Regions from separate parts of the Flavobacterium sp. TS_SC_5 genome, predicted to be linked through region 4. Evidence: riboswitches for the same ligand, from Rfam matches in the RefSeq annotation. Region 4 holds a riboswitch; each other region holds the start of a gene.

Region 1 (5,054 bases), 1.5 Mb from region 4:
GTGATACCATTAAAATAAAATATAATTTAATCAACTTATCAACGAAACATTTTGTGATATCGGAATTAAAAAGCGATTATGATGTTCTCTTTAAAGGAACTATTTTGAATAAGTCAAATTTTCCTGGTCAAAATAGAATGATTAATATTCAATGTATACCAAGTAAAAAAGGAAACCTATCAAGGAAAGTAGTTGTTATCAGTAATTCGATAGAGGAAATTAACTTAGAGTTTAAAGGTAGAGTTCGTTAATTTAAGATGTAAAATGCCATTTCGATATTTTATCGAAATGGCATTTTACAATAGAATATATACCTTTTACAATCCAAAAGCAGCTTTAACTTGATCAACAAAATCTAATTTTTCCCAAGTAAACAATTCAACAGTAACTGTTTTTTCGTTTCCACCCGGAGCAGAAAAAGTTTTAGTAACTGTTTCAGGAGTACGTCCCATGTGCCCGTAAGCGGCAGTTTCGCTGTAGATTGGATTTCTTAATTTCAAACGTTGCTCAATAAAGTAAGGACGCATATCAAAAATAGCTTCTACTTTTTTAGCAATTTCGCCATTGGTTAAATTCACTTTTGAAGTTCCGTAGGTATCAATAAAAATCCCCATTGGTTTAGCAACTCCAATCGCGTAGGAAACCTGAACTAAAATCTCATCAGCAACACCCGCAGCAACTAAGTTTTTAGCAATATGACGTGTAGCATACGCCGCACTTCGGTCTACTTTACTTGGGTCTTTTCCAGAGAAAGCACCACCACCGTGAGCACCTTTTCCACCGTAAGTATCTACGATGATTTTTCTTCCTGTCAATCCAGTATCTCCATGCGGTCCTCCAATTACGAATTTCCCAGTTGGATTAATATGGTATTGAATTGCATCATTGAACAAATGAGCATGCGCTGGATTTTTTGCAATAATCCTTGGAATCAAAATTTCAACAAGATCTTTTTTGATTTTGGCAAGCATTGTTGCTTCTTCGTCAAAATCATCATGTTGCGTCGAGATTACAATAGCATCAATACGAGTTGGCTTGTTGTCATCGCTATATTCTAAAGTTACTTGAGATTTAGCATCCGGACGCAAATACGTAATTTCATTATTTTCACGTCTTAAAACAGCTAATTCCTTCAATAATTTATGAGATAAATCAAGTGCCAATGGCATATAATTTTCGGTTTCATTAGTAGCGTAACCAAACATCATTCCTTGGTCACCTGCACCTTGCTCTTCAGGATTTGCTCTGTCAACACCTTGATTAATGTCAGCAGATTGTTCGTGAATAGCAGAAAGTATCCCACAAGAATTGGCTTCAAACATGTATTCACTTTTCGTATAACCAATTTTTCGGATTACTTCACGAGCGATATGTTGTACATCTAAATATGTATTTGATTTTACTTCACCAGCCAAAATTACTTGACCAGTTGTTACTAAAGTTTCACAAGCTACTTTTGAATCAGCATCAAATGCCAAAAAATTATCAATTAATGCGTCCGAAATTTGATCTGCAATTTTGTCTGGATGTCCTTCGCTTACAGATTCTGACGTAAATAAATAGGCCATAATAGTTATTATTTTTAAATTAAGCGAGAAAAAATAATTGCTGAAAAGGACTAAAGGAGAGTTCCTGCTTTAGCATTTTTTCTACTGAAAAATTTTCAGCATCCATAATGAATTTGTTTCATTATGAAGAGGTTGCAATCAGTTCAAATTTTTCCTCTTGTATTTGGGTGCAAATGTATGAAACCATTTTGAATTGCAAATTAATCTTAACTTTTTTTTGCGGATAAATGTTTTTTCAGGTTCTATTGCTTACCAAAAACAATAGCAATAGGATTTTGATGAAAATTTTTGAAAATTATTTGGATTTTTAAAAAATAATTTGCAAATTTGGGTATATAAAAAGTAAAAGATGAAATTTAATATTTGTAATATGTTTAAAGTCGCGCAGGATAATTCCTGAGGGTCGCTTATTGCATAATTTTAAATTAAATTATATAGCAAAAGCTTCCCAGATAACGGGAAGCTTTTTTTTTGAATACAACGGAGATAATAGTACAGAAATATAAAATATAAATGAATAACCTAAAATTCCAGTTTACAAATAATTCAACTGTCAATACCATGATTGCTGCCAATGCCATTATGTGTATTTGCGTCTGTTGATTCCAAAAGTATAAGTTTACAAACAACTTAAAACCCTTTTGGATATACATCTAAAAGGGTTTTTTTTAAGAATATATTTTAATTTTAAAAAACATAATGCGAATAAAACCAACAACGAATTAAAACCTAACATCTAAAAATTATGAGCACAACTAAGTATTTTCCAAAAACATTCCAATTATTAGAAAGGATTAACAACAGGAATAAAAAACAAAAGGAGAACGATCCAAAAAATGAATTGATTCATCCTAGATTTGAAATTTCAAAAAACGACGCTTTGGCACAGAAAGTAGTCCCTAATTCTTTGCTTTTTTTAATGTATTCACAAGAGAATGAAGCGCTTTTTATTTAAGAAATCCGAATTTATTTTCGGTTTTGAGATTCTCAAAAAGGTATTTAAAATTGTTGTTTTGACGAGGTAATAACTATAATTGGTTTGTAATGCTTCGTCAAAATAACAATCTAATGTTTATTGTTTTCAGGTTTTTATTTAAACCAAACAAAAAAATCGATTGCGCATAAAAATTTGGTTGTTACAAAAAATAGTCCTTAATTTGCAATTATAAGTTCACAACCGTATTGAAATGTTATAAAGAAAGGACGAGGGATTAGACCCGATGAAGCCTTAGCAACCCTTCGATTTATCGAAGAAGGTGCTGCATTCTACCACGCTCATCGTGGAAAGATAACACTAAGAATTTGTCTAGATAACTCCTAGCTTTCTTTCTAATATTTCCAAACACAAGTCAAAAATCATAAAAGATTTGAAATTGGAAAATAAACCAACATCTATCATATTACAAAATTTCACCACCGAAAGTGGCGCTTTTTATGCTGTCTTAAACTTAAGTTTTCAAGTTTTCGGACCTGAATTGCATACCGCACCAATCGTTTTGGTCAATCATGCTTTAACCGGAAATTCACAAGTTGTGGGAGAAAATGGTTGGTGGAATGATTTAATTGGTACCAACAAAACTATAGATACTACAAAATATACGATACTTGCTTTTAATGTTCCCGGAAATGGATTTGATGGTTTTGTCATTGAGAATTATTCGGATTTTAATACAAGAGACATTGCCAGAATTTTTATTGAAGGGATTCGGTCTCTTGAAATTAAAAAACTATATTCTATTATTGGCGGTTCTGTTGGTGGAGGAATTGCTTGGGAAATGGTTGCATTGGAACCAAAAATCACGCAACATTTAATTCCTATTGCAACCGATTGGAAATCGACAGACTGGTTAATTGCCAATTGCTTTTTGCAGGAACAAATTTTGAAAAATTCTTCGAAACCTATTGAAGATGCACGAACTCATGCTATGCTTTGCTATAGAACTCCGGAATCTTTTACTGCCAAATTTCAGCGAACAACTAATGAAGAATTAGCCATTTTCAATGTGGAAAGTTGGTTGTTGCATCATGGGGAAAAATTACAAAAACGTTTTCAAATCTCGTCTTATAAAATGATGAATCAACTTTTGAAGACGATAGATATTACCAGAAATAGTGCTTCGTTTGAAGAAATAACGTCAAAAATTGAAGCTGATATTCATATTATCGGAATCAATTCAGACTTGTTTTTTACGGCAAATGAAAATAAAGCAACGTATGAGGAATTGAAAAAATATAAAGATAATGTCAGCTATCAGGAAATTGTTTCCATTCATGGACATGATGCTTTTTTGATAGAATACAAACAATTACACAATTTGCTTAAGGATATATTCTAAGCCAAAAAACACAACACAATGAAAATATTAAAATTTGGAGGTAAATCTTTATCAAATGGCGACGGAATAAATAAGGTTGTTGCAATTATTACCGATAAAGTAAATCAAGGAGAGGAAATTGCAATTGTGGTTTCGGCAAGAGGAAATGCTACGGATGAATTGGAAGAGATATTAAATATTGCGGCTACTAATAAAGACTATAAACCGCTTTTTGAGGATTTTAAGAAATACCAACAAGATGAAGATGAGAACGTGGATTTGTCTGAAGAATTCAATGTTTTGGAAAAATTATTTGAAGGCGTTAGTTTAACTGGTGATTACAGCAACAAAATTAAAGACCAGGTTTTATCTAAAGGAGAATTACTTTCGGCAAAATTATTGACGGCAATCTTGATTGAAAACGGAATAAATGCCCGTTTTGCAGATACCAGAGAATTGATTAAAACCGATTCGAAATTTGGTGATGCACAACCTTTAGAACAAATTTCGAAGAAAAATGTCATCAATTATTTCAAGCAGAATAACGGGACAACGGTAAATATTATTACAGGTTTTATTGGTTCGAACAATAATAATGACACCACCACTTTAGGAAGAAACGGCAGTAATTACACGGCTTCGCTGATTGCGAATTACTTAAATGCGGACGAATTACAAAATTACACTCACGTTGACGGAATATATACCGCAAATCCTGACTTAGTGCTTGATGCAAAAAAAATTGACCATTTGTCGTTTAACGAAGCCAATGAAATAGCAAATTTTGGTGCGACGATTCTTCATGCCAAAACGATTATTCCATTATTAGAAAAAAATATTCCGCTTCGTATTCTGAATACTTTCAACCACGAAAATAAAGGAACATTAATCACTTCCAATTCTAACAAAGAAGGGATTAAGACGCTTTCGGTACTTGAAAATGTGTCTTTAGTGAATCTGGAAGGAAGAGGATTACTGGGAAAAACTGGCGTTGATGCCCGTATTTTCAGAGTGATGGGAGATAACGACATTAGTGTAAGCATCATTTCTCAAGGTTCTTCAGAAAGAGGAATTGGTTTGGTCGTAGCTGCTGATAAAGCAACTAAAGCCATGATTGAATTGGAAAAAGAATTCGAGAATGATTTCTATTCGAAAGATGTGAATAAAATCA
Region 2 (5,054 bases), 990 kb from region 4:
TCATGCAAAGGGAAGTAAATTAGTATCAGATGCTTGTTTTTTATCTGGATTAACGAAAATTGAAACTTCATTAGAAGGAGAGAAACAAACGGCTTGGAGACCCAAATTAGTTTACCATTACATACAATGGAAAAATATTGAGCCGGATTTTGTGGTTGATATTACTGGCTTTACTGATAAAAAAATTGAGTCAATTTTAGCCTACAGTTCGCAGTTTTATGATGCAAATTCAAACGAACCGGAATCGCCAATTTCGAGTAAAAATTTTCTGGAAAGCCTGAATTACCGTTCCAGGGATCTAGGAAGGCTCACAGGAGTAGATCATGCGGAAGGTTTTACTGTAGAAAGATATTTGGCAGTCAATAGCTTAGCAGATTTGATGTAAATTTCGAGTAATTTTTTGAAAAAAATATTTGCAGAAGTAAACTTATGTCGTATATTTGCCACCGCTAAGCAAATGGTGGTTGTAGCTCAGTTGGTTAGAGCATCGGTTTGTGGTACCGAGGGTCGCGGGTTCGAGCCCCGTCTCCCACCCAGAAAGCAAAAGCTTCGAAGAAATTCGAGGCTTTTTTTGTGGAATAAAGTGTCGTGACGGAAACCCCCATAAACACAAGCCTTATCTCCATTTTGACATACTTACTAAACCAAAAAGTGACTGATTAATAAGTTCAAAGATACGATTTTATATTCTTTCCTCAAACTTGTTTTCCATTAAGTATACTGCCACTTTTGCGCCACTAATAATTGTTCCTTTTTATCAATAAAAGCATTTCAATTCCAATCCAACAATAAAATAGTCTTTTTTACTTCAACTCAATGAAGTTTCTTTTTCACGCTCCTCCCCAATATCATTTCCAATCCTATATATTAATATTTACCCTACTAGATTACATCATTAAATCATCATTATACTATGTTAATTGTTCCTATTCCTTCTTCTTTGACATTTGCCAGAATGTAGTATTTACTTAATCTTATTTTTTGCTGAGCTTTTATTGTGCGCTCTTATTTTATATTGTCATGAATAATTTTATATATCAAAAAATTTCCCATGTTTAATTTGAAAACCTATTTGTCTATAGATTTGAAAATGAAATTGATTAAAATTAGACGGGGGTGGGGGTAAAAACTATTTATCAACGCCCCCATATGGTACTGGACTACATAGTATTGTATCTGTAAAACTTTTTAGACTTAATAGCATGGCGTATTGTTTTAAAATCCTACATAAATTATTAGCTGATTTTCTCAATGACTGTAATTTTCAATAAAAAACCGCCAATAAAATATTTATTTAAGCACTTATTTTCTCCTATTTTAAAAATAAAATAGTTAAAATTTTCTTAATTTTTACTCATCTTAACTAGCGTAAAACTTAAATAACTGAATTATAGTTATTTGTCTTTTTTTTATTTTAAACTAGCTTAGTTAGCTTAAAAACAATTACTTAGCTATTGCGTATGTCCTTTTTTTGACGTATATTTGCCTTGTAAAATTAATAAAAATCACTAAGGAATAATAACAAATAATGTATCCAGAATTCTGCTAAAACAGAATACCAACCTAATTTATCATACAGATTTTTAAAAGGTGGTCAAATGATACGGGCATAATGTCAAATAAAGGCTAATTGTCAAATAAAAAAGTATGAAAATGAAAAAAAACCACTTCTCAGAAGGTGTATGTATTGTTCATATACATTTCAAAAAAATTACACAAAATCAAGTAAGCTACCAAAACACAACTTTTCAATTTTGTTTTAGCTTAATCTTTTCAATTTATCTTTATTTCTTTTACTGGGTTGGAAATCTTCATCTTTTTTGACGTACCCTTTTACTTCGGCAAAAAAACCCACGAAATCTTATTCGTGAATGAGGGAATATGCCAAATAATTAAACATTAAAACATTAAAAACAAACAACATAAGCGATGTAGCCACATTGTAACGGCTGCGCTATGTCTAAAATTTAAAAAAAAATGAAAACTTATAATATATTAAAACCCAAAAAACTAAACCTTGAATATTTGGTAAATAAATACCAACCTGATTTTAAATTTGATTTTGAACGTGCCTATCTAATCATTCATTTAGTGATAATATTAGGTCACGAAAGGGATAATTTGAAAAAGGTGGGATTGCATTCTAAACTATTGGAACGAATAATTGGTAGGGATTACCACAAATACATCAGATTTTTACTTGATAATAACAGTGGAACTGGTAATGTATTGAAAGGTTCTCGTTATAATGTTGGCAAAAATCCGTTTGAGTATCGGCTAACTGATTATTATTTTGATGGAGGTTTTGAACTCTATACCATCAAAGATTACAAACTAATCAATATGTATAAGCAAAAATTTGTAAACCCCTCAAAAAATGAGGCGATTAGACTTAATTATTACTTTCTAACTAAGTATTTCAATAATGGGAAATTAGCCGTTTCTAGCCCCTCTGATGCGATAGAAGAAGCAAATGCTCAAGAGCAAAAAAAACGCCTTAGGAATGCCAAAAACATAGTAAATATAATGAATGGAGAACATACAATGACATTAAAAACTAATACTGATGGGAGAGTTCACTCAAACATTACAAGGCTGTCGAAAAAAACCCGTAAATATTTACAGTATCAGGGCGAATTTTTGGCGGAGGTCGACATTTCCTCTGCTGTCCCCTTCTTTCTCTATGTAACTATGAACTATTACCTAAATAATAAATTAAGTAAATTAACCGATTATCAGTATTCTAATAGTATCATTTATATCTTCGATAAAATCACGGGAGACCTAGATAAAACGGAGCTTCAGGAGTTTGGGCATGCTGTTAAAACGGGTAAGCTTTATGAGCAATTTAGCAACTTGATTTTAGACCAATCTTTTTATGAATCCGAGGGAAAGGACTATAAAAAAGTATTGAAATATTACCAATACAAATTCAATAAGCAGTTTAACCATTACTTCGATGGTGACATTAAAGAACTTAAAAAATTTGCTAAAAAGGGGCTACTGTCAATGTTATTTGCGAAATCTAGTTCTTACAAATTTGAACAATTAGTATTTAAAAAGTTATATCCAACTATTCATAAATTTCTAAATGAATTTAAAGATGTTCAAAGCGAAGAATTAAATTGGAATCTAAAAAACAGACATAAAAAATTGTCTTATTTGTGTTTTCAGTTTGAAGCAAAGGTTATGATAGATAATATAGCCCGAGAATATGACAAACTACAGAAAGGTAAGATTCCAGTTTTTACGCTCCACGATTGCATATTGACCTCAAGTAGCAATGTGCGTGAATTAAAAGAATTCATGGAAAGCAAGTTCAAAGAATTACTTGGAGAATCACCAAACTTAACAGTAGAGTACTCTGAATTAGATACTAAAAATCAAATTGCTTCATAGAAGATTAAGTCACAAATAATTTGTTTTTTATCTAGCCAAGTGATGAAAAACGGCTTCGTATTTTGTCACTCATCAACTATTTTAAGTCTTTTAACAGGCTTTATAATTCAAAAAAACTACCAATAAATAAAAATATTAGAAGAATATGCAATTAACAAAAGAACAATACGACATTGTCTACTCAACTGGTGATATCAAAATAAATGCTGTTGCGGGGTCTGGAAAAACTACAACCATTATTGAGTATGCAAAGGCAAGACCAAAGACGAGCAAAATCCTTTATCTAGCGTTCAATAAGTCTGTAAAAATGAATGCGACCAAAAAATTTATTAAAAAGGATTTAGACAATGTAAAGGTGGAAACAGCTCATTCACTTGCTTACCAGTACATTGATGTCAAAAATAAATATAAAGTAAGAAATCAAGATTACAAAACACATGAAATTGCTGAAATACTTGGGTTGGATGGAAATGGAGAAAAACATGCTAAATACATTGTTGCTAACCACATCAATAGGTTTATTGCTTACTTCTGTAATAGTGAAAAGACCCACCTGCAAGATTTGAACTATTTGGAAATTGTGTCAGACTCAAATGAAAAAGCATTGGTGTCTAATTTATACCACCACATTGAAGAAAAGGCAAGTTTGCTTTTGAGGATGATGGATAGAGGAGAAATTGAAATTACTCATGATTTTTATCTTAAAAAATTTCAACTTTCAAATCCAGAACTTAATTACGACTATATTCTTTTTGACGAAGGACAAGATGCATCTGCAGCAATGCTTGATATTTTTTTAAAACAGAAAGCCACAAAGGTGATTGTTGGAGACACTCACCAACAAATTTATGGATGGCGTTTTGCCATTAATTCTCTTGAAAAAGTAAACTTTAAGAACTTCAATCTATCCACTAGCTTTAGATTTAACCAAGACATAGCTAACGTTGCAATGGAAGTACTAAAATGGAAAGAATTAATTAATTTAAAAGCATCTTCCCAAATTATAGGCAAAGGCATTGGAGAAAAAACAATATCCAAAGCAGTAATTGCTAGAACAAACCTAGGACTATTAGCAAAAGCTGTTGAATATGTGACAGAAAAGCCAACGGTTAAAAATATTTATTTTGAAGGTAACATAAATTCATATACTTACGCAGAAGAAGGTGCTTCTCTCTACGATGTATTAAATCTTTACAATAACAAGCACAGATTAATAAAAGACGAACTTATCAAAAAAATGAAAAACATTGAGGGTCTTGAAGAATATATAGATAAGACTAAAGATGTTCAACTTAGAATCATGGTTGAAATTGTCAAGAAATATGGGAATAAAATTTATGGTATTATAGAGGCAATTAAAGAAAAACATATTGGAGATAATGATAAGGAAAATGCTGAAATTATTTTTTCAACTGTTCATCGTTGCAAAGGAATGGAATATGATTCTGTTGAAATTGTGGATGACTTCATTTCGCAAGAAAAATTGGAGTGGGTTACTACTAGCAATAAAAGTGATGACCTAAAATATGCAAAACTTAATGAAGAAATAAATCTCTTATATGTAGCTATTACAAGAACAAAAAACAATATATATATTCCTGAGAGATTAATACCAGATAACTTTCCAACATCAAAACAAATCAGTATCATAACAA
Region 3 (5,054 bases), 1.5 Mb from region 4:
TTAATCGAAGGAATTTTCTAGAACCTGTTACATTCGTACGTTCACCAATATTCACAAAAACGCTTTCCGGCGTAATGATCAAAGGCTCTAATCCTGATAATACAAGGTTTCTTCTATTTTCTGCTTGTGCCATTTCTTATTTTATTTGATCCTGCAGGGTTATTAAAAACTATGCTGGAATAACTTATTTTTCTTATTATTTGGGCGTGACCCAAAAGGGTCGGGCTATACGTTCCCGCTCTTTTTTTCGGCTAAAAAGCCATAAAAAAGGAGCTTCACTGCTATCCCTCACGCGGATTTTGTTCATTTTATGTCATTGCGAGGAATGAAAAAATCTCTTCCATTAGGTACTTAAACATCCTCGACATTTTTTGTCATTCCGACGAAGGAGGAATCTCAACAAACGTGAGCGACAAACAGAGATTCTTTCTTCGTCGGAATGATAAATAAACTTTTAACTTAATGACATTCTGCTCGTGCTAGCGGGAGAGCATTAGCCATCCTGCAAATCTTTAAACATTATATAAGTATCCACAAATCCTAAGCTTTTATGCCTAAATCCTTTTGGCGTTGTTCCGATAATCTTAAATCCATATTTCTTCCAAAGTTCTACCGCATTTGTATTTGTGCTTACAACAATATTAAACTGAATTCCTAAATACCCTTTGTTCTTTGCAAACTTTATTGAATGTTCGCATAAAATTTTACCTATTCCCTTGCCGTGATATTTAGGTTTTACCATATAACTGCAATTAGCGATATGGTCTCCTAAATCAATTTGATTAGGCTTAATAATATAAGTACCAAATATTTCGTCATTATTGTCTACTGCAACAAAAGTGTCCATATAATCTGCAAACCAATTTTTATGCAATGTGTCTTTAGGAGTATTGGGGTCAAAAACATAAGTATCACCTGTTGATATAACATTTGTGAAGATGTCCCAAACTTTGTCGTAATCTTTTTGCTCGTCACCTATTCTGATATTCATAAATGCAACTGTTTTGTTTTGTTGATGATCGGTCAAAATACCACCGTTATCTCATAAATATACACATTACTTAATAGTCAGCCGCGATAAATCGTGTCTCTATAATTACATTGTTGCCGTCGAAACCCTTGGTTTATAATCTTTGGCGATATCCGCAATCAACTTGATATGTTCTGGCGTTGTACCGCAACAACCGCCTATGATATTTACTAAATTATCGTCTAAATATTCTTTGATGAAAGCTTGCATTTGTTCTGGTGTTTCATCGTATTCTCCAAAAGCATTTGGTAATCCTGCATTAGGATGCGCCGACACGTTGAATGAAGTGTTTTGTGACAACGTTTGCAAATAAGGTTTCAGCAAATCAGCTCCCAAAGCGCAATTAAAACCTACGCTCAACAGCGGAATGTGTGAAACCGAAACTAAAAAAGCTTCTACAGTTTGACCGGAAAGTGTTCTTCCTGAAGCATCCGTAATCGTTCCGGAAACCATTATTGGAATATCGATATTACGTTCGTCTTTGACTTCCTCGATTGCGAAAAGCGCCGCTTTGGCATTTAAGGTGTCAAAAATAGTTTCTACTAAAAGCAAATCACTTCCTCCGTCAATCAAGGCTTCTACTTGTTGTTTGTAGGCAATTCGTAAATCATCAAAAGTTACGGCTCTATAACCCGGATCATTTACATCTGGTGACATGCTTGCCGTTCTGTTTGTTGGCCCTATTGAACCCGCAACAAAACGAGGTTTGTCCGGATTTTTGGCGGTGAATTCATCGGCTACTTCACGGGCAATTCTTGCTGATTCGTAGTTGAGTTCATACACCAAATCTTCCAAATGGTAATCTGCCATTCCTATTGTGGTTCCAGAAAAAGTATTGGTTTCAACAATATCAGCACCTGCTTCAAAATAGGCGGCGTGAACGGCACGAATCGCTTGTGGTTGCGTGAGTGACAATAAATCGTTGTTCCCTTTCAAGGAATGCGGAAAATCTTTGAAACGTTCGCCTCGAAAATCTTCTTCGGAAAAATTATAGCGTTGCAACATGGTTCCCATAGCTCCATCGAGTACGAGTATGTTTTTTTTAATGGCTTTTTGAATAGTTGACATCTTTTGTTTTATTCTCGCAAAATACTAAGTATTAAGCGCTTATTATTAATTACAAAAGTTCACTATTTAAGCTCTTTAGCCCCGATTACTTCACTTAATTTCTATTCTCATAGGAGTTCAGTGAACTTTGTTTGAAGTGAAAATCCTTTTACTTTTTTTGTTTAAAAAAGTAAAAGATTGCAACGGAAAGCGGGAACGGTATTGGCAAAAAAACGCCAATTGTTCGCTCCTGATACTGAAATTAATTCAGTGGGCTAAAAATAAATGTTGTCAAGAAAAGGTTTGAGAAATACTGAGTGAGTATTCGTGTGTTATCTATCTTAAATACTGAAACTGTTCAGTACAAAGTAGAATGTAGCACCTTCTTTAAAGATAAAGGGTTGCTAAGGTTTCATCGGGTCTTTCCCTCCGCCTTTCGTGATAACTTTCAATAAATATAGGAACAGTGCAAAGAAAAGACAAAGCGCTAATACTTGCAAGTATTAGCGCTTTAATTTTTAACTAGTTTGTGCTAAGTTGTTAAACTATGGCTTTTACTACGGCTTTTGGAGCTTCTTTGCGAGTTCCGTCAAATCCGTCAACACCGGAAACTGTAGTGTATTTCAATACATATCTCTTACCCGGATTGATGATTTGGTAAGCTGCCTGACACATTAATGTTGCTTCGTGGAATCCACAAAGAATTAATTTCAGTTTCCCAGGATAGGTATTTACGTCACCAATGGCAAAAATTCCTGGAATGTTCGTTTGGTAATCCAAAGCATTATTTACTTTGATGGCATTTTTTTCAATGTCTAATCCCCAGTCTCCGATAGGACCTAATTTTGGCGTTAATCCAAAAAGTGGAATAAAATAATCCGTTTCAATTGTTCGGTGTGCGCCATTTTCCTCGATTACAACTCCTTCTAAATGTTCAGCACCTTTCAAGCCAACAACTTCTCCTGGCGTAATCATTTTTATTTTACCGGAGTTTTTCAATTCCTGTACTTTTTCAACAGAATCTAAAGCACCTCTGAATTCGTTTCTACGGTGAATCAAAGTCACTTCAGAAGCTACATTCGACAAGAAAATACTCCAGTCTAAAGCTGAATCTCCTCCTCCAGCGATTACAACTTTTTTATCTCTGAATTTCTCTGGATTTTTGATAAAGTATTTAATTCCTTTATCCTCGTAAAATTCGATGTCTTCAATCAATGGTTTTCGTGGTTCAAAACTTCCCAATCCACCCGCAATTGCTACTACAGGAGCATGGAATTTTTTTCCTTTATTAGAAGTCACAATAAAAGTTCCGTCTTCTTGTTTTTCGATTGTTTCAGCACGTTCACCAAGAGTAAATCCCGGTTCAAACTGTTTGATTTGTTCCATTAAATTAGCAACTAAATCTCCGGCTAATACTTCCGGGAAACCTGGAATATCATAAATAGGTTTTTTAGGATATAATTCAGATAATTGTCCACCCGCTTGTGGCAAAGCATCTAAAATGTGGCATTTTAATTTTAATAATCCTGCTTCAAAAACGGCAAATAGACCTGTAGGTCCCGCTCCTATTATTAGTATGTCTGTTTTAATCATTTTTTTATTCTTTATGTAATGTAATTGTGCTAAACTATTTAATTGCAAATGAACAACTGATTTTTATGACTTTAAATGATAAATATCAGTCGGATTCTTTGTTCTTTATGCTATTCTCTTGAATCTTTATTCTTCAACGACTCGGTTATTTCGTTCATTTTTTGAACTTTTTCTTCGAAATTCCCTTTTAGCGTTTTGCGATATTCATTTAGATTTTCGACCATTTTGTTGATATCGTCCGGGATTATTTCTTCAAATAACTCCCGTAATCTTTTGGCAGTTGTTGGTGATTTTCCGTTGGTCGAAATCGCAATTTTCACGTTTCCTTTGGTTACAATTCCACCCAAATAATAATCACATAATGGCGGAGTATCCGCAATATTGCAAATTAAATATCTTTTTCTGGATAAATCATAAATCCTTTTATTGACTTTCAAATCATCCGTACAAGCAATAACCATATGGCGTTTGCGAAGCATCCATCGATTGAATTTTCTAAAAGTCAATTGTACCGAAGGATGTTTCGCAGCGAGGCTTTCCAGTTCTGGAAGAAACTTTGGTGCCACCACCTCAACATTAGCGTTTGGACTTGATTTCAAAAGAAATGACAACTTTTCTAAACCCACATTTCCGCCACCCACAATCAACACATTCAGGTTTTGTAGTTTTAAAAAAACAGGATATAATTCATTTCTTTCCATTCTTATCTTATTTCCGATACTATGAATTCTTCGTAAAATCCTTTCAATTTATTACTTTCTTTTACTACTTCTCCAATGACAATTATGGCAGGCGAACTTAATTTATGCTCCGTTACAACCTGTTGAATTGTATTGATTGTTCCAACACCAATTTTCTCCTGAGCAGTAGTTCCGTTTTGAATAATCGCAACGGGAGTTTCTCCTTTAGATTCTTTTTGGAACAAAGAAACAATTTGTGACAATTTGCTCATTCCCATCAAAATCACAACTGTTGCCGATGATTGCGCAGCTAAAACCACATCATTTGATAATTTTCTATCGGACGTTGTACCCGTAATTACCCAAAAACTTTCTGAAACACCTCTTTTGGTTAATGAAATCCCTTGATAAGCAGGAACAGCAATCGACGATGAAATTCCAGGTACAACAAATGTAGGTATCCCAAAACTTTCAACAAAGTCTATTTCCTCACCGCCACGACCGAAAATAAATGGATCACCACCTTTCAACCGAACCACATGTCCGTAAGTAAGCGCGTTATCTACAATTAATTGATTGATTTGGTCTTGCGTATATTCATGACAGCCTTTTCTCTTTCCAACGAATATTTTAATTGCTTTTTTAGGAGCATAGGTTAAAATTTCCTCGTTTGCCAAAGCGTCATATAAAACGACATTGGCCTC
Region 4 (5,054 bases):
AAAAGCTTCTACAGGAAATTTATTTTTGTGAAAAGCATATTTATTAACGTTCAGCTGATTGATTTTAAAATCTAATAAAGTTGTCGTATCACCTACAATGACAGGATATACTTTATTTACTGCATCAAAACTAAAAACGTAATCATTCCCGGAAGTTTGGTTTCCGTCGGTAATCAAAACTGTTGGATAAATTGTGTTTTTATAAATGCTTTTTAGATTTTTGGCTACAACATCAATATTAGTTTGCTTTCCTTTAAAATCAAATTTTTCCGTAGGTTCAAAATCATCCGAAAACTGATACGATTGCACATCAAATTTCTCTCGTAAATCTGAATTTGATTGTATTCTTTTATACAATTCCAATGCTTTTTCATTAGCATTCAAAAAAGAAATAGAACTTGAATTATCAACAACAATCGGCAAAGGCGTTTTTACCGTTTCCAGCGTATTTTTAGTTAATATTGGATTAATTAATAACAATAAAATTCCAAAAATGGATAAAAAACGCAAAAAAGCCAAAAACCAACCGACTTTCGATTTGTTTTTGGCTTTGTAGATGTATTGAAAAAACGACAAACCACCAGCTATTAGTAAAGAAAGCAGTAATAATAGTAGCGTGTTTGTTGTCATTTATTCTTTATTAAAAGATTGAAGGATTTAATGATTAAAAAATTAATTACACAATTCAAAAATCTTTAAATCTTTGAATTTTACAATCTTTCAATTAATTTTTAAGTAAGCATTCCCCCACAAACATTCATAACCTGTCCAGTTACGTAAGCGCTCATATCCGAAGCAAAGAAAAGACAAGCATTAGCAACATCTTCGGTCGTTCCGCCACGTTTCAACGGAATTCCGTCTCTCCATCCTTTTACAACATCTTCATTTAATTTAGCCGTCATTTCCGTTTCTATAAAACCCGGAGCAATTACATTACAACGAATGTTACGTGATCCTAATTCCAAAGCTACAGATTTAGAAAAACCAATAACTCCCGCTTTAGAAGCAGCATAATTAGTTTGTCCAGCATTTCCTTTTACTCCCACAACAGAGCTCATATTGATAATTGAACCAGAACGTTGCTTCAAAAACGTACGTTGAATGGCTTTAGTCATATTAAAAACCGACTTCAAGTTAACATCAATTACTTGATCAAAATCTTCTTCAGACATACGCATCAAAAGATTATCTTTAGTAATTCCGGCGTTGTTTATTAGAATATCAACCGTTCCAAATTCAGCTAAAACAGCATCGACAAGAGTTTGAGCATCATTAAAATCGGCAGCATTCGATTGATATCCTTTGGCTTTAATTCCAATAGCGTTTAATTCGTTTTCAAGAGCCAAAGCAGATTCTACTGATGAACTATATGTAAAGGCAACATTTGCACCATGTTTTGCAAAAACTTCAGCAATTCCTTTTCCAATTCCACGACTCGCACCAGTAATTATGGCCACTTTTCCTTCTAGTAATTTCATATTCAAAAATAAGTTTAAAATTTATTTGAAGCTATTCCTGCTATCCGCTTCAATCTTTTAGGATCGCTATCGCTCACATAAAAGGATTTTCACTACTATCAGGGCTATCTTACACCCGTCAAATATAGAATAATTCTCTTTTTAAAAAAAATTCAAAAGCAAGAACAGTCAAGATTCAACTCTTAAATTTTAAAGAATCGCTTTGTCCATTTGTCCCAAAACGAACTATAAATAGCCACTAATGTAAAAACTAGTAGAAATAGATGATACCATGCATTACTAATTAAGTCAAAAAAATCTAATTTGCCATTAGCGTAGTTCAATATAAGCAATATTTGAGCACCATATGGTAAAATCCCTTGAATTATACACGAAAAAATATCCAAAATCGCAGCTGTTTTTTTAGGATTTAAATCATATTCATCATTAATTTCTTTTGCAATTGGCCCCGTGATTACAATAGAAACCGTATTGTTAGCTATAGCTAGATTAGCAAAACCTACCAAAGCGCCAATTCCCGCTTGAGCTGATTTTTTACTTTTGATTCTTTTTTTAATTTGAACTAATAAATACGTTATTCCACCCGCTTTATCTACCATAGCAGCTAAACCTCCGGTAAGCATGGATAATAAGAAAATATCAGTCATGCTGGTAAAACCTTCATAGATCTTTTGAGTAAACTCCATTAGCGTAAACGAACCACTAAAATATCCAATGATTCCTGCTAATAAAGTACCAATAAGCAGCGTTGAAAAAACATTAACACCTACAACCGCCAATACTATTACTAAAAGATAAGGCACAATTGCAATCCAGGAAAAATTATTTTTTTCTATAGCAACTGTGACAATATCCGAGTTTAAACCAAGATAAAAGAAAACCAGAATAGTCAAAATTGCAGCTGGAAAAGCTATAAACAAGTTGATTTTAAACTTATCTTTTAGATCACATCCTAATGATTGCGTTGCTGCAATTGTAGTATCAGAAATCATGGAAAGATTGTCACCAAGCATAGAACCTCCTAATAAAGCGCCAGATATAAGCGGTAATGAAGCACCACTTTTATCAGCTAATGCAACAGCAATAGGACCAATCGCTACAATTGCACCAACCGAAGTTCCTGTAGCAGTTGATAAAAAAGAAGCTATCAAGAAAATTCCTAACGGAAAATAGGCAACGTCGATAGTATTTATTCCAAGATTCACGACAGCATCAACACCGCCCATCGCTTTACTTACCACTGCGAACGCTCCCGCTAGCAAGTAAATTAAACACATGGTCATAATTTTGCTTTCCCCACATCCTGCAATTAATGTAGCAACTTTATCCTCAGTTGAGGATTTGAAAAGTAAAAAAGCAGCGATAATACCAACTAAAACAGCCACCGGTGATGGAAAAGCATAAAAATCATTCAAAATGATTCCTGCTCCCAAAAAAGTAAAAATAAAAACAAATAAAGGGATTAATGCAAAGGCATTTCCTTTGTCTTTGGAAAATAAAGTCATAAAAATAATTTAAAATTAGAAATTATGAGGAAAAACAAAGCTAAATATGGGAATGTAAACAACATTTTTTCCAAAGGATTTGGCTTATCGTTTTAGCACCTTGCTTGTTGTTGCAGGTTGCTATCCTATTGAAGGATTCGTGATAACGGGTGCAAAAGTAATTAATTATTTATGAAATATTTCGAATTTCATTCAAAAAAATAATAATACAAAAAAAGCGTCACATAAAAATGCAGCGCTTAATTATAAAATACTAAAAAACAGTTGTTAACTTTTTAGAAAGCTACGTTCCATTTTGGCAATCTTCCATTTTCATCAAGGAAGTTTTGTAAAACTTGTCCTTCTACAAATGTTGGGATTACTTTAGTCTTATCATTAAATGTTTCATACCAAACTACTTCTAGTGTGCTGATATCTTCGATTTTCATTTGTGCGGGCCAAGAATATTTTCTTCCAGTTTTTGCAAATTGGTGTCCTTCAACAATCTTATCTTTCAAACCTCCATTTTTGATTTTTAAAGTTCCATTATTCTGAACAGTTCCAGTAGAAGCAACCATAATTAACTCTTTTTCATCTCCAACGGAATACACTAAAAATACTCCAGATCCTTCTGATGCGTTGCAAACTTCTGCTAAACTATCCTCTGTGGTGAATGAAAACTGATTGGTAACTTTGAATTTTTTTAACTCTTTGTACATATTATTTTATTTTTATTTAAACTGATTTCGGCAAAAAAATACCCCACAAAACCGTGAGGCCCATTAGAATTCAGTCGTTTATGTTTGTTCTTATTATAATTGAATCTGCAAAAACAGAATATTTAATAAAGTGCAAAGATATTTCTTTAATTCAATTAATAATAAAAAAGCCCCACAAATTGTGAGGCTTCTAGAAATATTTAATTGGAGTTTAGATTAACCTAAAACTTCTTTTACTTTTTTACCAATTTCAGCTGGAGAATCTACTACGTGAATTCCACATTCTCTCATGATTTGTTTTTTAGCTTCAGCAGTATCGTCAGATCCACCAACGATTGCACCTGCATGTCCCATTGTACGTCCTGGAGGAGCAGTAACTCCTGCGATGAAACCTACAACTGGTTTACGGTTACCATCAGCTTTAATCCAATGAGCAGCATCAGCTTCTAATTGTCCACCAATTTCACCTATCATTACGATACATTCTGTTTCTGGGTCATTCATCAGTAATTCAACCGCTTCTTTAGTAGTAGTCCCAATGATTGGGTCTCCACCAATACCAATTGCAGTAGTAATTCCTAATCCTTGTTTTACAACTTGGTCAGCAGCTTCGTATGTTAATGTTCCAGATTTAGAAACAATACCAACAGTTCCTTTTTTGAAAACAAAACCTGGCATGATACCAACTTTAGCTTCACCCGGAGTAATAATTCCAGGACAATTTGGACCGATTAAGCGTGCGTTTCTCTCTTTAACATAACTATTTGCTTTTATCATGTCAGCAACAGGAATTCCTTCAGTAATTGCAATAATTACTTTTATTCCGGCATCTGCAGCTTCCATAATTGCATCTGCAGCAAAAGCCGGCGGTACAAAAATGATAGTTGTATCAGCACCTGCTTGTTCTACAGCATCTTTTACAGTATTGAAAACTGGTCTGTCTAAGTGAGTTGTCCCACCTTTTCCAGGAGTTACACCACCAACAACGTTAGTACCGTACTCAATCATTTGAGAAGCATGGAAAGTTCCTTCACTTCCTGTAAAACCTTGAACAATTATTTTGGAATCTTTATTAACTAAAACACTCATGATATATTTTTTATGTAGTTTTTAAAATCGTTATGCAAAAGTATAAAATACTAATCAGTAATCCGTATTCAGCATTCAGTTTTTTGACACTAAATTAGGATAATTGGCTCATTTGATAGCCTCGAAATAATTTATTGTCTTTTAATTGCCAAATAACAATAAAATGTGCTAGTAACATCTCTTCCCTTGGATTCTCAATCGTTTTCACAAAATGAGAATAACGAACGGAAATTAAATCATTTTCAGATAAAATGTGACTGATACGAACTTTCGAACGTACATAT

What was found. Region 4 has a riboswitch for S-adenosylmethionine ahead of AC0J6S_RS13260 (Na+/H+ antiporter NhaC family protein). Riboswitches for the same ligand answer to the same signal wherever they lie in the genome.
Region 1: linked by a shared signal. The riboswitch ahead of AC0J6S_RS06755 (alpha/beta fold hydrolase) and the one ahead of AC0J6S_RS13260 (Na+/H+ antiporter NhaC family protein) in region 4 are both predicted to bind S-adenosylmethionine.
Region 2: linked by a shared signal. The riboswitch ahead of AC0J6S_RS09250 (hypothetical protein) and the one ahead of AC0J6S_RS13260 (Na+/H+ antiporter NhaC family protein) in region 4 are both predicted to bind S-adenosylmethionine.
Region 3: linked by a shared signal. The riboswitch ahead of AC0J6S_RS06820 (homocysteine S-methyltransferase family protein) and the one ahead of AC0J6S_RS13260 (Na+/H+ antiporter NhaC family protein) in region 4 are both predicted to bind S-adenosylmethionine.

The regions. Positions count from the first base shown of each region.
Region 1 is NZ_CM149588.1:1,543,734-1,548,787, forward strand. It holds gene AC0J6S_RS06740 (DUF1573 domain-containing protein) at 1-251, shown strand, start outside; gene metK (methionine adenosyltransferase) at 318-1,568, opposite strand; gene AC0J6S_RS06750 (hypothetical protein) at 2,314-2,523, shown strand; SAM riboswitch class I at 2,756-2,863, shown strand; gene AC0J6S_RS06755 (alpha/beta fold hydrolase) at 2,942-3,904, shown strand; gene thrA (bifunctional aspartate kinase/homoserine dehydrogenase I) at 3,923-5,054, shown strand, end outside.
Region 2 is NZ_CM149588.1:2,079,441-2,084,494, forward strand. It holds gene bshB1 (bacillithiol biosynthesis deacetylase BshB1) at 1-385, shown strand, start outside; tRNA gene AC0J6S_RS09245 (tRNA-His) at 460-535, shown strand; SAM-I-IV-variant riboswitch at 1,526-1,633, shown strand; gene AC0J6S_RS09250 (hypothetical protein) at 1,978-3,399, shown strand; gene AC0J6S_RS09255 (UvrD-helicase domain-containing protein) at 3,545-5,054, shown strand, end outside.
Region 3 is NZ_CM149588.1:1,558,742-1,563,795, reverse strand. It holds gene metH (methionine synthase) at 1-133, opposite strand, end outside; gene AC0J6S_RS06825 (N-acetyltransferase family protein) at 494-991, opposite strand; gene AC0J6S_RS06820 (homocysteine S-methyltransferase family protein) at 1,097-2,098, opposite strand; SAM riboswitch class I at 2,407-2,525, opposite strand; gene AC0J6S_RS06815 (NAD(P)/FAD-dependent oxidoreductase) at 2,618-3,670, opposite strand; gene AC0J6S_RS06810 (precorrin-2 dehydrogenase/sirohydrochlorin ferrochelatase family protein) at 3,781-4,371, opposite strand; gene cobA (uroporphyrinogen-III C-methyltransferase) at 4,374-5,054, opposite strand, start outside.
Region 4 is NZ_CM149588.1:3,073,088-3,078,141, forward strand. It holds gene AC0J6S_RS13250 (hypothetical protein) at 1-630, opposite strand, end outside; gene fabG (3-oxoacyl-[acyl-carrier-protein] reductase) at 732-1,478, opposite strand; gene AC0J6S_RS13260 (Na+/H+ antiporter NhaC family protein) at 1,661-2,983, opposite strand; SAM-I-IV-variant riboswitch at 3,038-3,134, opposite strand; gene AC0J6S_RS13265 (hypothetical protein) at 3,259-3,681, opposite strand; gene sucD (succinate--CoA ligase subunit alpha) at 3,898-4,770, opposite strand; gene AC0J6S_RS13275 (nuclear transport factor 2 family protein) at 4,865-5,054, opposite strand, start outside.